Regions from separate parts of the Paenibacillus sp. UMB4589-SE434 genome, predicted to be linked through region 1. Evidence: a T-box and tRNA genes for the amino acid it is inferred to sense, from the RefSeq annotation. Region 1 holds a T-box; the other holds one or more tRNA genes.

Region 1 (7,895 bases):
ATTCGGAGATCGCAAGACGTATCAGATGGACCCGGCCAATGCGCGTGAAGCATTGCGTGAAGCAGAAGCGGATGCGGTAGAAGGCGCCGATATGCTTATGGTCAAGCCCGCGCTTGCCTATATGGACATCATTCGTACGCTGCGCAACCAATTCGATCTTCCGATCGTGGCCTACAATGTCAGTGGAGAATATTCTATGGTTAAAGCAGCTGCTCTCCAAGGCTGGGTAGATGAGCGAGCAATCGTGAGTGAGATGCTGCTTGGTATGAAGCGTGCAGGAGCAGACCTTATTATTACGTACTTTGCCAAAGATATGGCTAGATGGTTGAACAATTAGTACCTGCATGTTGTAAACCTGAATCAGGATGTAAAACAGGCCGATGAGGACACGACAATCCACAACTGGATTGCCATTGTTCCTGATCGACCTGTGAAATAAGTACAGAACTTTCCTATCCTACATAACTGCTTTGATACAGCTTTGTCACGTCTAGTGTATACTCTTTGCGTCCTAGCGTTAGGATACGTTGATGTTCTAATTCTCGTAACACTTCATCAAGGACGAGAAGATCAACGCCTGCAAGACCTGACATAGAATTACGATCGAACTCAGAGCAAATAACAATTTTGTCGCCGACTCGTCTGCCATGAAGCTGCGCATTCCTTACAATGTTCTTAACGATGCGTGCGGAAGGATCAAGGAACGTCAGATCATACACATCTCCGTTCGTTGCACGCAACCGACTGCACAACTGAACCATAACTTTCTGTGCAATATCGTAATGTGCCCGCAGCAGTAGATGGAAGCTTTCATTGGTGACGGTTAGGAGCACGGTCTCTTCCAGCGATTCCGCTGTAGCAGAGCGTGGCTTGCCGTCAATGAGTGCGAGCTCGCCGAAGCAGTCACCTGTTTGAAATACGTCCAGTATCTTCTGTTGCCCTTCCTTATTGGAGGTAAACACTTTCACGGAACCGCGAATGATGATATAAAAAGTGTTTCCAGGATCGCCTTGCTTAAAAAGTACAGTTTGCGCGGCAAATTCATGGCGTGATGTGATAGAAAAGACGATATTAAGCTGATCGTCCGTCATATCCGCAAACAGCGGAACACGTTTAAGTAATTCAATCATGACTGTTACCTCTTTTTTGCCCATGCCAATTTTCTAATAGTTTAACATATTCAATAAGATGAATATAGATAGGAGTGTTGAAGTTGACTGAAAAAAATGAGTTAAGACGTGATACCCGCTCCAAAGCAGCATTTGAGGAAGCTAAGCAATATATTCCAGGTGGGGTAAACAGCCCTGTTCGTGCATTTAAATCAGTTGGTTTAACTCCGCTTTATATGGAACGTGGAGAAGGGTCGCGTGTATATGATATCGACGGTAATGTTTTTATTGATTACGTAGGTTCATGGGGACCACTAATTCTCGGACATGCGCGTGCCGAGGTTATTCAAGCGATTCAAGAAACTGCAGCGCGCGGAACTAGCTTTGGTGCGCCTACGGAGATTGAGACTAAAATGGCACGTATCGTATGTGAGCGAGTGCCATCAGTGGATATCGTACGTATGGTAAATTCAGGCACAGAAGCAACGATGAGTGCAATTCGACTTGCTCGGGGCATTACAAAGCGCAACAAGATCGTGAAGTTTGAAGGTTCTTATCACGGGCATGCCGATAGTCTGCTGATCAAGGCAGGATCTGGCGTGGCTACATTGGGATTGCCGGATAGTCCAGGAGTTCCAGAAGGAGTAGCCAGCAATACAATCACAGTTCCCTATAATGATTTGGAGTCTGCCAAGCTGGCCTTTGACAAATTCGGGGAAGAGATAGCATGCATTATCGTAGAGCCGGTAGCTGGCAATATGGGAGTGGTGCCGCCATTGCCGGGGTTCCTTGAAGGTCTGAGAGCGTTAACAACTAAGTTTGGCAGTTTGCTCATATTTGATGAAGTAATGACGGGGTTCCGCGTACATTATAACTGTGCCCAAGGGAGATTTGGTGTTATTCCAGATTTGACTTGCTTTGGTAAAGTGATTGGCGGCGGTCTGCCAGTTGGTGCTTATGGAGGTCGTCGTGATCTGATGGAGCAGGTTGCACCAAGTGGTCCGATTTATCAGGCAGGCACATTAAGTGGTAATCCACTTGCTATGGTTGCTGGATACACAACTCTTTCTTTATTAACTCCAGACGTATACGACAATCTGGAATCCAAAGCTGCAAGACTGCAGGATGGGTTAGAGAGAAATGCAAGAGAACTTGGGATAGCTAGTGTGATTAACCGTGTTGGTTCTATGGTGTGCCCGTTCTTTACGGATCATGAGGTCACCAATTTCGATACGGCGCGGACATCAGACCTAGATCGCTTCCGCTCATACTTTAAACATCTATTGAATGAGGGTGTTAGCGTGGCGCCTTCGCAATTCGAAGGGATGTTTGTCTCGAATGCTCATACGAATGAAGATATAGACCGTACAATAGAAGCGCATTATGCAGCGCTAAAACAGTTGTAAGACGAGAGGTTAAGATGAGCGAACGATATTGGAAAAAGCGGGGCGAATGGTTGGAGTTTATGCCAGGTCGTGCCGTGTTGACTGATGAAGCACATATGGAGCAATGGCTGAGGCACACCTTGCGTGTGCCTCTCCATCTATTCAAGACTTGGAAGACGACTGATGGGATAAAGACGGCCGGAGACAGACTGCGTTTACGTGTGTTTGCGGCTGAGCATGGCGACGTTGAACCTGCCGATGAACCGGCGCATATTCTTTATGAGGATGACGCTTGTCTTGTTGCGTATAAGCCTGCTGGCATGCCTGTTCACGCGGCGGACGCGGCGCAAGACAAGGCCCGCAGCACACTTGCCCATGCAATTGCTTGTCATTATGCGTGGACCGGACAGGAGGTGCGCGTGCGTCACATCCATCGTCTCGATGCGGATACGACGGGGCCTGTCTTGTATGCGAAGACAGCGCTATCGCATGCTATTTTGGATGAATCTATGCGTGAGAAACGCATTCAGCGTCATTATGTGGCTTGGGTTCATGGTAAGGTGACCCCGGTATCAGGGACGATAGATGCGCCTATAGGCAAAGATCGGCATCATCGCGGTAGACGCCGAGTCACACCTAATGGTGATCGGGCGATAACTCACTATGAGGTTATGGCTGCAGGCAAAGATCATGACGGTGAAGAGACGTCAGCCGTAGCACTTACGCTAGAAACAGGAAGAACACACCAGATTCGGGTGCATATGAGCTATAAAGGTTTTCCCTTACTTGGAGACGTCTTATATGGTGGGAGTTCCGAGAAGCTGAACCGACAAGCACTGCACGGTAGGAAGCTCAGCTTCTGCCATCCTTTCGGAGGACAGCATATCGAGATTGAAGTCCCTTTGCCTGATGATCTTGAACGTCTTCTATTGCCTGTTTGAAAAATATAGTCATGCTTCCTCTGCAACTCCCATATGATGAAATAAGGAAAGAGTCTGGTCTTGTTGTATCGGCCTTTATTCCTCCGTACAATGTACGGCTGCGCACAAGGGATGGACGGCAGGATGAACTGCGGGAGGAGGAGCAGTCTGTGTATGATGAATCTTATGGGTTAAGATTTGATATTTATGAGCGCGTACATTTGGCCGATGAATTAATCGGTATTGACCAGCTTGAGGAGGTAGAGCTAACACCTCATATTCAAGTGATTCCGGCTGGTGAGCAGGTGACGGTTAGGGGCAGCTTATTGTTGTCCGGGGTCTATCTAGGCACGGGAGATGACCGCCGCAGTCAGTCATTAGAACATTGGATTCCCGTAGAGATTACACTGCCCCTTAATCGGGTGCGCAGTCTGGATGACATCTGTGTAGATATTGAACATTTTGACGTGGACTTGTTGTCCACGCGATCGTTAAATATTACCGGCGTGCTGTCTTTAAAAGGCATATACGTGGAGCAGCCTGAGCCGACTGCTTGGGAAACCGAACAATTTACTGTTGTTCACGAAGCCCAGCAGCCAGCCGCTGAAGTGCGTCAAGAGGCTTCGCCTTCGCCAGAACCTTCATGGCTTCAGGATTATGGAAGCCATACGGCTCAGCCTGATTCGTCGTCAGGATCATTGGCACCACAGCAATCGCAGTTTAACCATGAAGACCAGGTTGCAGGTATATCTTCATTGGAAAGTACGATTGAAAGTTCATGTCAGTCATCCGCTCCAGAATGGTCGGCCGACGAGGCGCTGCAGCAGCCATTCAGCCACTTGCAATATCAAGCAGCACCCGGGGCAGCATATGCTGTGGAACAGCGAGAGGAAGAATTTCCTGCATCAAGCAGCTATGAATGGCAGGAGGAACCCACTACTGCTTATGAGCAAGCCGAAACCGTTCAGCGCGAGCCGGCTGACTTTGACGAAAGAGTCGAGGCCCGTGCGCCGCAAGCCGAACAACATGGCTTACAGCAGTCGAGCGAGCATTCATGGACGTGGTCTGATTCACCGTGGGCGACTGCATCGGTATCAGCGCTGGGGGAAGCTGAGACTGGATTAGCAGCAGAGGGAACTATATCTGCATCTGAAAGCGAAGAGCGGGAAGTTGCTCAGGCTGCTCATGTGCCTTCGGTTGAGGCGGAACAGCCGGAAGTAGATGTAATAGATTCAGATTCAGCGGGTGAAAATCGAGCGGATACCTCATCAGCTGTTGAGCAGACAGCGGAAATAGATACAGAAGTGAGCACAGATAAGAAAGAAATGAAGGTGGCTATTGGAAGCACAAAGCCTGTTGCTGCTCCGCAGCAAGAGCAGGGACTTGGCTTCAGTACGCTGCTTCACTCCAGCCGTCAAGCCAAGGACAAAGAACGTGAGGCTGTAATCCGTCAAGCTGAGGAAGAGGCCGCGCAGCAGGAAGCGAGCAAAACTGTGACCGAAGATGTACATTGGCAGTCCATCTTCTTGAATCGAGTGCACGATGATAGTCATTTCAGCAGAGTGCGCATGTGTATCGTGCAAAGACAGGATACACTAGATTCTATAGCGGACCGCTACCAGTTGAATCCACGGGAACTTGCACTGTACAATCGACTTGCAGAGCCTTCCATCAGCGAAGGTCAAGTACTGTACATTCCGTCTGTTTCAGCAGCAACGTCTTAATTAGAGAACCCCCATCCGATCTGAAATCGGATGGGGGTTGTTTATGTCAAAATACATTTAACAGCAAACCAAGCAGCACAATGAACAACACAAACAAGAGTAATACATCAATCCAGGTCGGAAATATCAACGTACGCAGAAACTGAAGACAAATTAATGGAAAGACGATACTTCTGACCGTATGACGCATTCTCCACCACCAACGTTCCATCCAAACACCCCCGTATATGTTGGGATACAAATAACCGAACCTCAATTGGTTGTGTAAGTGCCGAGAATCTAGCCACTAAAACTTGTACCCTCTTACATGTTATGAAATACCAAATTCGGGATATGACTGAATATAAGCGGAATTCCTCGTTTCGTCTATTGACGGGTCTAGTTCACAAAGGTACAATATGTTGTAAATGTTACATTTGGCAGGTGGCATAAGCTGTCCAGCCATAAGCAGGAAAGTAGTACACTTATATGGATGACAAGAAAGACGCAGAGCGGGAAGAGTAAGCGTATAGACCCTTTCAGAGAGCAGAGCGAGTTGGTGGAACGTCTGCAGGTCAAGCTATCGCTGAAGTCACCTGGGAGTCGCCCCTTTGAACATGGAATGCAGCTGTTACGGCTTGATTCCTGCTAGAAGAGGACGGTAGCAGCCGTTATATGCCAATGAAGAGCTGCAGTGAATGAGAATGATGTGACGTTATATTGTCCTCTGCTGCAGAATAAAGGTGGTACCACGGAAGCAGACCTTTCGTCCTTTGAGGCGCAAGGTTTTTTTGTTGTGTTCACGACGATACCTAGATCGTGCACTTAAAAAGTCTGATGCGTTACATTTAATTGTTGCCAAATATATGACAAATTGATGGAGGGTTATTTATGGCGGAAACGAACGAACAGCAGCTATCCATGCCAACAACGTATGATCCGAAGGCAGCGGAGCAAAAATGGTACGACTTTTGGATGAAAGGCGAATATTTTAAAGCAGGACGCAATAAAGACGCGGAGCCTTTCACAATTGTGATTCCGCCTCCAAACGTTACAGGTATGCTCCACATTGGACATGCTCTCGACTTTACACTGCAGGATATTATTATTCGTACGAAGCGGATGCAGGGATACGATGCGTTGTGGCTCCCGGGTTCTGACCATGCTGGGATTGCTACGCAGACAAAGGTGGAGCAAAAGCTGCGTGAAGAAGGACTTTCACGTTACGATCTGGGTCGAGAGAAGTTTCTTGAGAAAGTATGGGAATGGAAGGAACTATACGCGAATCGAATTCATGACCAATGGAAGCAAATGGGGTTGTCACTCGACTTTTCCCGTGAGCGCTTTACACTGGATGAAGGCTTGTCTAGCGCGGTCCGCAAAGTATTTGTAGACTTGTATAATAAAGGTTTGATTTATCGCGGCAAATACATTATTAACTGGGATCCAGCAGCACGTACTGCGCTGTCTGATATCGAGGTGGAATATAAAGAAGTACAGGGTGCATTGTACCATTTGCAGTACCAGCTTGCAGATGGAAGCGGCTCGATTACGGTAGCAACAACACGCCCAGAAACGATGCTTGGTGATACGGCTGTTGCTGTACATCCAGAAGATGAACGATACCAGCATATGATTGGCAAGACGTTGGTACTTCCAGTTGTGAATCGTGAAATTCCGATTATTGCAGATGAGTACGTGGAGAAGGATTTCGGAAGCGGGGCTGTTAAGATTACGCCTGCTCACGATCCAAATGACTTTGAAGTTGGCCTTCGTCACCAATTGCCACAGATTACGGTTATGGATGAGACTGGAAAGATGAACGAACTTGCGGGTCCTTACCAAGGTTTGGATCGTTTCGAATGCCGGAAGCAGATCGTTAAAGATTTGCAGGAGCAGGGCGTGCTGATTCACATTGAAGAGCATGTACACCAAGTAGGCCACAGTGAACGCAGCGGTGCGGTAGTAGAACCATACTTGTCCACACAATGGTTCGTGAAAATGAAGCCACTTGCGGAGCGCGCCATTGAAGCGCAGAAATCGGGCAAAGGCGTCAATTTTGTGCCTGATCGCTTTGAGAAAATTTATTTACACTGGATTGAGAACGTTCGTGACTGGGTTATCTCTCGCCAATTGTGGTGGGGCCATCGGATTCCTGCATGGCATTGTCAGGACTGTGGTCATCTAAACGTATCGGAGACGGATGTAACGGCGTGTTCTTCATGTGGACAACACAACTTAGAGCAGGATAATGACGTATTAGATACGTGGTTCAGTTCTGCCTTATGGCCATTCTCGACGCTGGGCTGGCCGAATGTCGACAGTGAAGACTTGCAGCGGTACTATCCAACGAACGTGCTTGTTACTGGATATGACATCATTTACTTCTGGGTATCGCGTATGATATTTACGGGACTGGAATTCACAGACGAACTTCCGTTTAAGGATGTTCTGATGCATGGTCTCGTTAGAGACAGCGAGGGACGCAAGATGTCCAAATCGCTTGGCAACGGTGTGGACCCGATTGAAGTAATCGAACGTTACGGCGCAGATGCGATGCGTTATATGATTTCTACCAGCAGCACACCAGGTCAGGATTTGCGTTTCCGTTGGGAGCGTGTAGAGCAGGCTCGTAACTTTGCGAACAAGATCTGGAACGCATCACGGTTCGCCTTGATGAATCTGGAGGGTGTCACGTATGCGGATATCGACATCAGCGGTGATCTCGGCACGGCAGATCGCTGGATTTTGCACCGATTGAACGAGACAGCGCGCGAG
Region 2 (7,895 bases), on a different contig from region 1:
GACGATGTGTTTGATGTGCTGCCAATGGAACCGGAGCTTAACCATCCCCTTGCCGCTGATCTGCAAGTCAAATGGGTAAAAACCGATCATATGCCAGGTAAAAATAGTTACTCGCTGCTCATTAACGAACGTTTTTTTTACACAGCAGATATGCGCTTTAACTTTGAGCTGCTCCAATCCCTCGTTGATAATGGGGTTGAACATATATGGCATGACTGCCAGCTGATCGGAACAGGCGAAGTACACTCCACCATACATGAGCTGCTATCATTGCCGATACCTTTGCAGCAGCGTATTTCATTAATGCATTACGGAGATGAGCGACCTCAATGGGAAGGCCGTACCGGTCCAATGCCCTTTATTAACCAGCATCAAATTTATACCTTAATGTAGCTTGCTGTTATAGAAAAGAGCACTTCAGCCGTATGATACGGTCAAAGTGCTCTTATAACAACGTGATCCATTGCATTAGTTAAAAGTCGGCAGGTTGTCCAAATTGTTGGAAGGATCGCCATCAGCATCACCCCGGATATAAGTGCCTCCGTTTTTTCCCTTAAACGTGTTTGCTCCGGCAATTTCCCCATTATGGACAGCCTGCAAAGCCTCAGTATAGTTTAGCACTCTTCCTGAGCTTGTCTGAAACGATGTCAGATCCCCATCCCCGTTACGTTGTACCGCTGTAAATGTCTCACGTTCTGTCAATGCTATCCCATCCTTCTCGCTTCTACTAATATTGGCCACATGATAAAGCCTCTTCTGAGACCGAACCTTTGTACCAGATGCGGTGAATCGTTAGCATTCCCGAACGACTGACATTTTATGCAAGAGTATCAGGTATAAAATAGAGAAACTTAAAAAGTGTACTAAGTCAATTTCTTCTCCATACGCACATGCAGAATATCTGCGTCGTAGAAAGGCTCTTCCGATACGGTCTCATAGCCTAAAGACTGATAAAACCCTTCTGCTTGGCACTGCCCGTCCAACACACACTTCTCAACGCCATGCGCCCTAGCTATTTGTTCTAATCCAATCATTAAGGTCCGACCTATTCCTAAGCCACGAAATGGCTTTCTGACTGCAATTCGTTGCATTTTTGCCGTAAATTCATCAAGCAGCTTAACTCGTCCTGTAGCCCCATATTTGCCATCAATCATGAGTAGTACATGGAAGGCCGGGGCATCTAATGTATCGTATTCATCACATTCTAGTTCATCAGGCACATTCTGCTCCTGAACAAATACTTCTTTACGGATAGTGATGCACTCATCCAATTGCTCTTGGGTTTTGACCTCTATAATCTCAGCTGCCACTAGCCTCACCTCCGTCATTTATAAGCAACTATTTTACCATATGTATGAACAAAATTATATTATACAAAAAAATGAAATTCATGTATAGTAAGGCTATCGAATACGCTTACAATAATAGGAGGTACTTAATGGACACGGTTACCGCAACAATTGTGGCCGTAGTAGTAATGGTTATTGGTACGGTCTGCCTGCTGCTTATCGTTACCAAAAAAGCATACACGCATAAGTGGGATACAGAGGAGCGATCAGATTCGCCTACTTCAGCGACAGATCCTCGAGATCGTGATCCTGACCATGTATAAAGCACAGCAAAATACGAACAGTACCTAATGCAACCTGGAGTTACCATCAGGGCCTGTTCGTATTTGATTGATCGAAAGTCATCTGTTCATCAGGGTTGATATACATCGTTTGGCACAACTTTGCCATATACATCCTCATAGATCGGAACTGTTCCCTCTTGAGGTTCAAGATCCTTGTACTGGTCGGGGCTCGCTATCATCATGCCTGAACTACTCACAAGCACTACAATAACGATAATTGCAACAACTATTGGTTTGAAATAAGGCCTCGGTCTCGGCATCATACATCCCTCCAATTGACATATCAACGATGTATATCACCATTTTCACCGTAAACAGATAATCTTAAACACCATTTGCAAACGACTACACACCACATGGTATTTAAATTTCTTCTAAGCTCAGGCAGCCAAAGCTTAACTAATGCTCCTTGCCAGAGCCATCATCTATTTTACGAAGCCATATATACCGCTCATCCTGGTTGGTGCTGTCATGAACCAACAGTCGTGATAGCAGCCAGCACAACACCGCTACGATTCCGAACACGCCTAATAGCCAAACGAATAACTGAGCTCCCAGCATCATATCCCTCCGCTTGTCCTCTCCATTTGGAGAAGGTAGTGATCATTCTTCTTCAATGTATGATCAAGTCACCAGCTTTAGTCGTCACGAGCGCCAAATGTCAGCTTCTTTACATCTACTTGATCGTCAGGACAAGCATAACAGGATGATAACGAAGAAATGCTTATAGTTTACAGTCCTTTTTGTCTAATCAAAAAAAGCTCCTTGCTTTCCGCTGTAGCAGCATTGAGGTGCTCCAATCTTAACAACGGCTCGCTTAATAGAAGCATAGATCTCGACATCAACTAAAAATAAAAAAACCCTTGATCATCATCAAGGGTTTTGCGTTAGTGTGTATGGTGATCTGTAGTGGGCTCGAACCACTGACCCCCACCCTGTCAAGATGGTGCTCTCCCAGCTGAGCTAACAGATCACATTATTAGAAGTAAATCAACAAATAATCAGTGAATATATCAATTAATATATCATCGGCCAAAGTCATTGTCAACGTTTACTGTTCATGTATTCATGCACAGTTTATAGTTAGTACTACTTACTACTGCTTACACACTTCTAGAACATTTCAGAAGCATGACGGTAGCGCCCTTCAACATGAACTTTCAAATCCACTTATCCTATCACGAAAAGAAAGACTGCATTGCATTGTGCAGATGTTTCTGCATTAGATACAAGCAGTCTCTTTTATTTTTATGATTCAATCGGAGGAAGCTGCCAAACAATAGGTTCTTCCCCAAGCGCTTGCAAATGATCATTGATTTTCGAGAACGGACGGCTGCCAAAGAACCCACGATGAGCAGACAACGGACTTGGATGTGGTGCCTGTACGATGAAATGACGGGAGCGATCGATCATTTTAGCTTTCGCCTGTGCATGACTACCCCACAATACAAAGACGACAGGACGATCTCGTTCATTCAACAGTTGTATGACCTGATCCGTAAATGTTTCCCAGCCCTGACCTTTATGAGAATTTGGTTGTGATTCCCTAACAGTCAGAACCGTATTTAACATAAATACGCCTTGCTCCGCCCACGCTTTTAAATATCCGTGACTCGGCATCGTTGTACCCACATCAGTCGCACTCTCTTTGAGCATATTAAGAAGTGACGGAGGAATTCGTACGCCTGGCTGCACCGAGAAACTAAGACCGTGAGCTTGGCCTGGACCGTGATACGGATCTTGTCCCACGATCATAACTTTTGTGTCCGCATAGGAAGTTAACTGGAAGGCCGTAAATAATTGGTCAAATGGAGGGTAAATCACTTGATGATTATACTCTTCTCTTAACCATGTCCATAATGTTTTAAAATAAGGCTTCCGTACTTCATCGTGAAGAAGTTGAGACCAGTCATTGTCCACTTTCCAGCTCATACAATTCATCCTCTCTATTCTATTTCGATTACAAATAAAAAACCCCTTCCGCTAGTCAGCGAAAGGAGTTATATCATCCACATTACCCTATTATCATAAAGTGCTAGAAGTTATAAATGGTGCCGAGAACCGGGGTCGAACCGGTACGGTAGTCACCTACCGCAGGATTTTAAGTCCTGTGCGTCTGCCAATTCCGCCATCCCGGCATGTAAAGTGCACGTTTATATTAATAATAGGTATATGGTGGGCCCTGAGGGACTCGAACCCCCGACCAATCGGTTATGAGCCGACCGCTCTAACCAACTGAGCTAAGGGCCCGTATGTATGAAATACGTTGAGCGTTATGTTGGTTGCGGGGGCAGGATTTGAACCTACGACCTTCGGGTTATGAGCCCGACGAGCTACCGAACTGCTCCACCCCGCGTCATTTGTGTTCGTCGTGTTTCATCAGCGACAAGTAATACTATACCGCACTTACCTAACCTACGTCAAGAACTTTTTCAAAAAATATTTTATGCCATTATTATTCTGCTTATTAAGCATTAAATTTCACCTCTTTAAAAAAGTTTACAACAAAAATCGAACCCCGTACTTTCCCCTTCTGGAACGGAATATTTCAATTTCTTGTGGTGTCTCGTAGCCATATATCCAAGCGTCGTGTTCCAAACGCTGCTGCAGTGTCTGAGCCTGAAATTTAGAATTGTACAGCTTGCCCCAATAAATCCAATTTAACAACTCACATGCGCCTCCTAGCCGGTCTCAGATTAATAATGGGATGGGTCATGACTATAATGTTTCCATTTCCCTTACTGTTCCCATTTGGAGTCACTTCTAACGCTCATACTCATCTGACAGCACAAAAAGGGTGGCTCTAACTGCGAGCCACCCCTTTGTGATCAAGATTTATTAACCGCCGTAAATCCCGCCTGGGACAGTCTCACCGCCGCCATTTGGGTTGTTTTTAATTTGCTGCAGCATTTCGTTACCTTTCGTTTCCCACTCAGCCAGTGCTTGTTTTGTTGACTTCTTCCCATTTATTACATCTTGGAACAATGTACGTCCAATATCATTTACTTGCCATAAAGCAGGCTTCTCGCTCATTAAGTCTTCCGCATCTTGGTTCGTAGGTACTACCGGTTTTACATTAAAGAATGCATCAATATTATAGCTAGAACCATCTTTAGGTTTAATAAACTGTTTGCGTGACACCATTTCATAACTGCTGCGTGAACGGATTTTTGCCCAGTCCTCGCTATTGATAAATTTAACAAAATCCCATGCATCATCTGGATTAGGTGCTTTGTTATTAATAGCAAATATGTTGTTCATATTTACAGAACCTGATACACCTGGAGCTTCAGGATGGGAAGGCGCTGTAACGACATCCCAATCAAATTTATTAAAGCCTTTAATTTTGCTTGCATTACGCATAGCATTTGCCAAATCATTGTTTAGGTAGCCAAAGTCCGATAATACCATAGCGACTTTGCCTGACAAGAAGCTGTCATGATCAAACGGGCCTGGTTTCGTATTGTTATCCATCATGCCATCGTTTTGTGTTGGCATAATTTTGTCAGTGGACAATTTAGTAATGCTGTTCCACACCTTTTCCCATGGACCCGTGTTAACTGTCATCTTCTCGCCTTTATTGTCAAACATACGCAGCTGCAGGGGTGTAATGTAGCTGTAGGTCATGGACCAGAACGGATCTCCCCCTGCATAACGGTCAAAGGAAAAACCGTATTTCCGATCTGCGCCTTCACCCTTTGCTACAAGACGTGCTTTGTTAAACACTTCATCCCATGTCATCCCGTCTGTAGGCGGCTCAACTCCTGCATCCGCAAACAATTTCTTATTGTAGAGCAGCACAGAAGAATTGAACGTTGGTGCTAGACCAAGCATATTACCGTCGCCCATACTTTTGATACCGTCCAGCACCGCTGGAACAAAGTCATTTGTATCAAATTTATCCTGCTGCATTAGTGGGTCCAATTGTTTTAACATACCGTCGCGAGCCAGTATACGGAATTGCGCCGGGTCAGTCACGATGATATCAACTGGGTTGGAGCCATCCATAATTTTTTTGACGGCTTCAAGACGGTTAGGTTCTTTCCTATCTTTTTCTTCGCCTTGATTATATTGTTGATCGCTTTGATCAATTGCAGGTACGATTTCAATTTTAACGTTCTGGTGTGTATATTCATATACATCTGTAAATTGCTGACGGAAGTAAGTATCGTCGTAACCGCCATACAGAACTCCAATTCTTAAAGTGCGCTCCTGGCCTGTTTTCGTATCTTTGCCGCCGCTACATGCGGCAAGCATCGGAAATACCATCGTTAATACGACGGACGTCATTACTAGCTTTCTAACCCATTGATTCCGTTTCATTTTGTTTCACCCTCCAACTTGTTCGGTGTTCGAATTACAATCTTATCTCCATCAAATTCCATTGAAGCCTTATCTCCGATATCAAGCGCCTCCAGAAACTCCTTTGGCACTTGTAATCGTCCAACACGGTCAACAACCACGTAAGCCTCATGCACATCCTGCTGACCGCCACCAAAACCAGCAAGTCCGTCGCCATCTAGATTCGGATTACGCTTTATAAACTCCGTACTCGTCAATCCATCACGTATTGCCACAACGCGATCAACTTTACCTGCTAATGTAATGTCATGTGTAACGATGACAATCGTGACACCAATCTCCTTGTTCATACGCCGGAAAATACCCATAATCATGTCGGATGTCTGCGTATCCACAGAGCCTGTAGGTTCATCGGCAAGCAGCAGCTTGGGCTTGTTAGCCAATGATATCGCAATGGCTACACGCTGCTGTTCTCCGCCTGACAACTGAGCAAGTTTATTGTTGAGGCGATGACCAAGACCGACCCACTCCAACAATTGCTTGGCATATGCACGGTCCAGCTTACCAGCAAGCATCATAGGAACTTCAACATTTTGCAGCGCAGTCAAGTAGGGAAGCAAGTTTCTGGCGTTGTTTTGCCATATAAAACCTACTGTATCCCGCTTATACTTGACAAGCTGCTCATCGGTGATTTTTAAGAGATCCCAATCACCAACCTTGATTGTCCCGGCGGAAGGACGGTCCAATCCGCCAAGAATGTTCAAAAAAGTTGATTTACCGCTGCCGCTGTTGCCGATGATCGCCATCAACTCGCCTTGCTGAACAGACAGATTTAGACCTTGTAATGCGACAACTTCTAAATCTTCTGTCTTAAATATTTTAACAAGTCCTTCACAATGGATCATTGCTTAACGCTCCTCTCCCATCTTCACGGCTTGATGCACACGCAAGCGGCGGATGTGAATAAAGAGCATAGATGCTCCCATCAACATCATGACACCTACGACCATGTAGAGCTGCATCGTATCCTTCGCTTCAAAGACGATTCGGAAAGGAGGCACCTGCATCTGCGCATTCTCTGTCGCTTGCAGGAATGGCAGGAACAATCGGCTTGCTACTTTACCAATGATAACGCCTAGTCCGATTGACAGACCAGCTGTAAACAGCTGCTCTAGCAGCAGCATGCCTGTCAATTGCTTACGCGAAAGGCCCATTGCTCGTAATATACCAAATTGTACAACACGACCTGACAGGTTAAAGAACCAGAACAACAAGTACCCAATCAACGAGACAATAATCGAAACGAGGAAGCCCATACTCAAAATACCAAATACGCCACCTCTTGTAGGATGCTTGCTCTGAGTAACCAGTTCTGCTCGTACGTCCTTAAATGAAGCAATATCGATGTTCGCTTTTTGCAACGATTCAATAACAGGGCCTAGCTTAGCCCCTTCCTTCATCTTAAGCCAAACTTCGTATGGCATCATCGGCACTTGATCGTAAATATAATCAAGGTTGGCAATAAAGAAAGGCGTCTGATCTGGGTATTGACTTGGCCAATAAGGCAGAATTGCAACAACTACAAACTCTACCATCTGTTCTTGAATGCCAATGGATACCAGATCACCCAGCTTCAGTTGATATTTCTCTGCTACGTTAGTTGGTATAATGACACCTTGCTCATAATATTTGCCTAAAGTATCGAGATAACGGAACGGATGCGAAGGGAACATATCGTTGCGGAACCAGGCTACTTTGGCAAAGTCCACGTTATCGATGCCCATCAGCTTGCCCTGCCCGATCGATCTCCCTGATACGATTACATTCCCTTTGGTTTGTAAAACTCGGGCCGCCGCCTCTACGCCAGGCTGCTCTTTGAACAACTGGAATGGAGGTTCGTTATAGATTGTCTTTGTTGGCTTCGGCTGCTGCCCACCAGGCTTGCCGCCTGAACCTCCAC

The links. A T-box is a leader RNA that pairs with one kind of tRNA and senses whether it is charged. The one in region 1 lies ahead of QP775_RS23235 (valine--tRNA ligase), so its partner is inferred to be a tRNA-Val.
Region 2: it encodes a tRNA-Val, which carries the amino acid that the T-box ahead of QP775_RS23235 (valine--tRNA ligase) is inferred to sense. The anticodon was not compared.

The regions. Positions count from the first base shown of each region.
Region 1 covers NZ_JASOYK010000009.1:181,773-189,667, forward strand. The annotation lists gene hemB (porphobilinogen synthase) at 1-337, shown strand, start outside; gene QP775_RS23210 (Crp/Fnr family transcriptional regulator) at 453-1,130, opposite strand; gene hemL (glutamate-1-semialdehyde 2,1-aminomutase) at 1,214-2,515, shown strand; gene QP775_RS23220 (RluA family pseudouridine synthase) at 2,530-3,435, shown strand; gene QP775_RS23225 (LysM peptidoglycan-binding domain-containing protein) at 3,432-5,138, shown strand; gene QP775_RS23230 (hypothetical protein) at 5,185-5,349, opposite strand; T-box leader at 5,617-5,894, shown strand; gene QP775_RS23235 (valine--tRNA ligase) at 6,009-7,895, shown strand, end outside.
Region 2 covers NZ_JASOYK010000001.1:2,052,177-2,060,071, forward strand. The annotation lists gene QP775_RS08525 (MBL fold metallo-hydrolase) at 1-393, shown strand, start outside; gene QP775_RS08530 (DUF3892 domain-containing protein) at 469-708, opposite strand; gene QP775_RS08535 (GNAT family N-acetyltransferase) at 864-1,310, opposite strand; gene QP775_RS08540 (hypothetical protein) at 1,439-1,612, shown strand; gene QP775_RS08545 (hypothetical protein) at 1,702-1,893, opposite strand; gene QP775_RS08550 (hypothetical protein) at 2,033-2,194, opposite strand; tRNA gene QP775_RS08555 (tRNA-Val) at 2,531-2,606, opposite strand; gene QP775_RS08560 (uracil-DNA glycosylase) at 2,882-3,565, opposite strand; tRNA gene QP775_RS08565 (tRNA-Leu) at 3,683-3,771, opposite strand; tRNA gene QP775_RS08570 (tRNA-Ile) at 3,807-3,883, opposite strand; tRNA gene QP775_RS08575 (tRNA-Met) at 3,913-3,989, opposite strand; gene QP775_RS08580 (hypothetical protein) at 4,133-4,300, opposite strand; gene QP775_RS08585 (ABC transporter substrate-binding protein) at 4,472-5,956, opposite strand; gene QP775_RS08590 (ABC transporter ATP-binding protein) at 5,953-6,840, opposite strand; gene QP775_RS08595 (ABC transporter permease) at 6,844-7,895, opposite strand, start outside.